DNA from 2 places in the Micromonospora sp. DT4 genome. Region 2 is predicted to be linked to the other one. Evidence: riboswitches for the same ligand, from Rfam matches in the RefSeq annotation. Region 2 holds a riboswitch; the other holds the start of a gene.
What was found. Region 2 has a riboswitch for S-adenosylmethionine ahead of ACLQ24_RS26630 (ABC transporter substrate-binding protein). Riboswitches for the same ligand answer to the same signal wherever they lie in the genome.
Positions count from the first base shown of each region.

Region 1: another riboswitch for S-adenosylmethionine. It lies ahead of ACLQ24_RS16260 (aminotransferase class V-fold PLP-dependent enzyme); the one in region 2 lies ahead of ACLQ24_RS26630 (ABC transporter substrate-binding protein).

Region 1 covers NZ_JBNCKT010000051.1:2,459-4,652, forward strand. Annotated here, with positions in the region: gene ACLQ24_RS16260 (aminotransferase class V-fold PLP-dependent enzyme) at 1-1,153, opposite strand, end outside; SAM riboswitch class IV at 1,200-1,320, opposite strand; gene ACLQ24_RS16265 (PrsW family intramembrane metalloprotease) at 1,344-2,194, shown strand, end outside.
Region 2 covers NZ_JBNCKT010000151.1:1,406-3,599, forward strand. Annotated here, with positions in the region: gene ACLQ24_RS26625 (amino acid ABC transporter permease) at 1-188, opposite strand, end outside; gene ACLQ24_RS26630 (ABC transporter substrate-binding protein) at 243-1,064, opposite strand; SAM riboswitch class IV at 1,438-1,549, opposite strand; gene ACLQ24_RS26635 (amino acid transporter) at 1,636-2,194, opposite strand, start outside.

The DNA.
Region 1 (2,194 bases), on a different contig from region 2:
CAGCCTCGCCGAGCAGCCGCCGGGCCAGCGGGTGGGCACAGAACAAACCATCCCGTACGCCGATCCGGTGGTCGGAGGCGAGTCGGGCGGCCACCGTGGCGGAGTCCTGACCGGCCACCACGAACGAGACGATGCCGACCCGGGGCGCGTCCGGGCCGAAGGTCCGCAACTCCACGACGTGCGGCAGGGCGGCGAGGCCGGCGCGTAGCCGGGCCAGCAACGCCTGCTCGTGGACGGTGAGCGCGACCCGGTCGGCGTCGGCAAGCGCCCCGCACACCGCCGCCAGCGCCACCGCGCCCAGCAGATTCGGGGTGCCGCCCTCGTGCCGGGCCGGGCCGTTCGCCCAGGTCACGTCGTGGGTGGCCGGCCCGACATGGCTGGTGGCACCGCCACCGGCGAGGTACGGCGGGGCGGCGTCCAGCCAGTCCGACCGGCCCACGAGCACACCCGCGCCGAACGGGGCGTAGAGCTTGTGGCCGGAGACGGCCAGGTAGTCCACGTCGAGCGTGTGCAGGTCGACCGGGGCGTGCGGCGCGAGCTGCGCGGCGTCGAGGACGATCCGGGCGCCGTGCCGGTGGGCCACCCGGGCCAGCTCGGCGACCGGCCACAGCTCACCGGTCACGTTGCTCGCCCCGGTCACCGCGACCAGCACCGGCAGCGCGGGGTTGCTGTCGCGGCGCAGCTCGGTCAGGGCGGCGGCGAGAGCGCGTACCGTCCCGGCCGGGTCGGAGGGCACCGGCAGGCGTACCGAGCCGCGCGGCCAGGGCAGCAGGTTCGCGTGGTGCTCACCGGCGAAGGTGACCACCGTCGTGCCGGGGGGCAACGACCGGGCCAGCAGGTTGAGGGCGTCGGTGGTGTTCCGGGTGAAGATCACGTGGTCGTCGGCGCGCGCGCCGAAGAAGTCGCCGACCGTCTGCCGGGCCCGCTCGTACGCCAGCGTGCAGCGCCGCGACAGCGCTCCCGCGCCCCGGTGCACGCTGGCGTACCAAGGGAGCAGTTCGGTGACCGCGTCGGCCGCGGCCCGCGCGCACGGCGCGGTGGCCGCGTAGTCCAGGTTGATCTCGCCGGGTACGCCGAGCACGTCGAGCGCCGCCGACGGCGGCGACGCGACTGCGGGCAGGCTGGGCAGCGAGGGTGCGAGAGTGACGGACACGCCGGAACCTCCGGGGTCAGGGACCCCGGATGTGCTGTCGGGACGGGGTCCGCGCTTGCCCAGCACGCCGATCGGGCTGGGCCCGGTCATCACCCGGGGCACCCCACCGCGAACTCGACGAGGGTTGCCGGCCAGCAAGCCGGGGCTTGACGCTGGCGCTCGTGACCTGCCCCCAGCATAGCGGCTGTGGATGCGACCGGACCAGCCGGCGGCGGATGGCTACGCTGACCGCATGGCCGACACCCCGCCCGGTGCACCCCTGCCGTCGCCGCCGTACCCGCCCGCGGCACCGCCCGCCGGCGCGTCACCCGGGATGCCGCCGCGCCGCTTCGGCTGGCTGCGGTTCCTGGTGCTGGCCGGGGCGGTGCTGCTCATCGCCGCGTGCGCGGTCTTCATGGTCATCACCCTCGGTCAGTCGCTGGGCCTCGACGCGCTGCTCATCGGGGTGGTCGCCGCGATCCTGCCGGTGCCCGTGCTGGTCGCCTGCTTCCTCTGGCTCGACCGCTACGAACCGGAACCGCTGAAATACCTGATCTTCTGCTTCGCCTGGGGAGCGTTCGTCTCCACCGCCGCCTCGCTGAACGTGAACGAGTTCGCCGCCGGACGGTTCGCCGACTGGGGGCTGCCGGACGCACTGACCGGCGTCCTGGTGGCGCCGTTCATCGAGGAGCTGACAAAGGCCCTCGGCCCGATCCTGCTGCTCGTGTTCCGGCGTCGGGAGTGGTCCGGAATCACCGACGGCCTGGTCTACTGCGGGCTCTCCGCGGTCGGCTTCGCCATGGTGGAGAACATCCTCTACCTGGGCGGGTACGGCTACGCGGCCGGCGCCGACCGGTACGGCCCGGCGACCGGCACCCAGCAGGTGATCGCCATCTTCATCGTGCGGATCCTCCTGTTCGGGTTCGCCCATCCCCTCTTCACCTCGATGACCGGTGTCGGCCTCGGCGTGGCCGCCCGCACGGCCGACCGGCGGGTCCGGGTGCTGGCCCCGATCGCCGGCCTGCTGCTGGCGATGATGCTGCACGGCACGTGGAACCTGCT
Region 2 (2,194 bases):
CAGCGCAGCCACCGACTACGGGAGCTGCCGGCCACGGCCAGCAGGAGACCCAGCACCGTGCCGAGCAGGGCGGCGGAGACAGCCAGGATCAGCGTGTTGGGCAGCCCGACGGTCAGCATCTCGGGCAGCGCCTCGCGCATCGCGTCGACGTCGAAGAACGTCTCCCACAGGGTGCTCAACGGATCCATCGTTCGCCTCTCCTACCGTCCCGCTCGCTCGTCACCGCAGACCGCTCAGGCCGCTCAGGACGCCGTCGACGCGGACGCCGAAGCCGACGGCGGCGCCGACCCGGCCGGGGTTGCCGCCTTGCCGCTACCCGGGGTGAAGTCGGCCGGGACCGGCCGGCCCGGGTAGTACTGGGCCTGCAACCGGCTCCACGTGCCGTCGGCGATCACCTCGTCGAGGCCCTTGTTCAGCGCCTCGCGCAGCTTGTCGCCGCCCTTGGCGACGGCGTACGCGGTCGGCGCCGGGCTGAGCTGCTTGGCCGCCACGGTGATCTTGCCGTTGCTGTCGGCGGCCGACTTCTCGCCGATCTCGGCCGGTGCGATCCAGGCATCGGCGGTGCCCGCCTTGAGCTGGTTGACCGCGCCGTTGTAGTCCGGTACGCGTACCGGGTCGAGCTGCTTGCCGGTGGCGTAGTCGTCCTGGACGGTGCCCTGCACCACCACGACCCGCTTGCCGGCGAGCTGGTCGAACCCGGTGATCGGCGAGCCGGCCGGCACGTCCAGGCCGAAGTAGCCGAAGTCGTACCCGTTGCCGAAGTCGACGGTCTTCTTGCGCGCCTCGGTGATGGTGATCGAGGAGCTGCCGACGTCGAACTTGTGGTTGTTGACCTGGGACAGCAGCGCGGAGAAGTCGGTACCGACGAACTCGACCCGCAGGCCGAGCTTGCCGGCCACGGCGGTCAGCAGGTCGTTGTCGAAGCCGGTGAACTTGCCGTCCTTGAGGTACACGTTGGGCGGGGCGTCGGTCAGCGTGCCTGCCCGCAGCACACCCGGCTGCGCCAGACCGTACGGGTTGCTGGCGCTGCCCGCCGAGTCGCCGCCGTCGCCGCAAGCGCTCAAGGCGCCAGCAACCAGGATGCTGGCCGCCCCAGCGGCAACAACGCGGCCGAAACCAGAGAAAAATCGCACAGGTGTCTCCAAAAAGGATGCGTCGACCCCGTCGATCATGGAGTTGTTGTCCCGACACGCCGGTCGGACGGGCAACAACTTCATGATCGACGCGAGGGCTCGCGTGGGTGGGTGGGTGCCCGGGAAGGAGGGCGGGTGGGGCGGGGAGGGTTAGCGCGTCAGGCGGCGGTACACGCCGCGCTGCGCATTCGCATCAGGTCCACGTGCCGACGCCGGGTCAGGGTCGGCATGCGCCGGCCGGCCGGTGGCGTGGGGCTGAGGATGTGCATGCGGTCTCCCGGGTCTTGGTGCTGACCTGGGTGCCAGGCCACGCTTGCGCCGGCGTCCTGCCGGTGCCTGGTCTTCACCCGGGGCACCCCACCGCGGAGGAGGGTTGCCGGCCAGCGAGCCGGGGCTTTGCGCTGGCGCTCATGACCTGCGCCGAGGCTAGCAGCAACCACCGGTCGGTCGTCCAGCCGATATGACCACGCTCACCAGCCCTGGCCTGCGCTCGAGGAGCAGGTCAACCGGCGTGCACGTGGGGCCGGCGCGTCTGGTCCGGCTCCTGGCGGCGCAGGATCTCCCGGGTGACCGAGGCGATCTCGCCCTGCCCGAACGCCAGGTAGCGCAGCACGTTGTGGGCCGGGCTGCCCTCGGTCCACTCGAAGTAGATGTGGGGGCGTCGGGCGCTGCGGTCGCGGATCTCCAGCAGCAGCGCGGCCAGTGCGTTGGGCACCGAGGAGCTGGCCAGGCTGAGCACCGGGAAACGGTCGTGCGCCACGCTGCCGCGCACCAGCAACCCCGTCTCGAAGTCCGACGGGTCGGTGACCTGGACCTCGACGAAGATCACATCGCTGTCGTCGGGGAAGTCGTTGTCCGCCATGGTCTGGGCCAGCTTGCCGCGGTACTCCGGCAGGTCGCGGCGCTCCGGCTCGTGCGCGATCAGGCGAATGCGGCGTCCGGCGCGCTCGTCGATCATCGCGGTCGCCATCTCGTCGAGCTGGACGTGGTCGACCCGCAGCTCGAACGCCCGCAGCACCCGCGACAGCGCCGACACCAGGATCATCGCGCCGATGAAACAG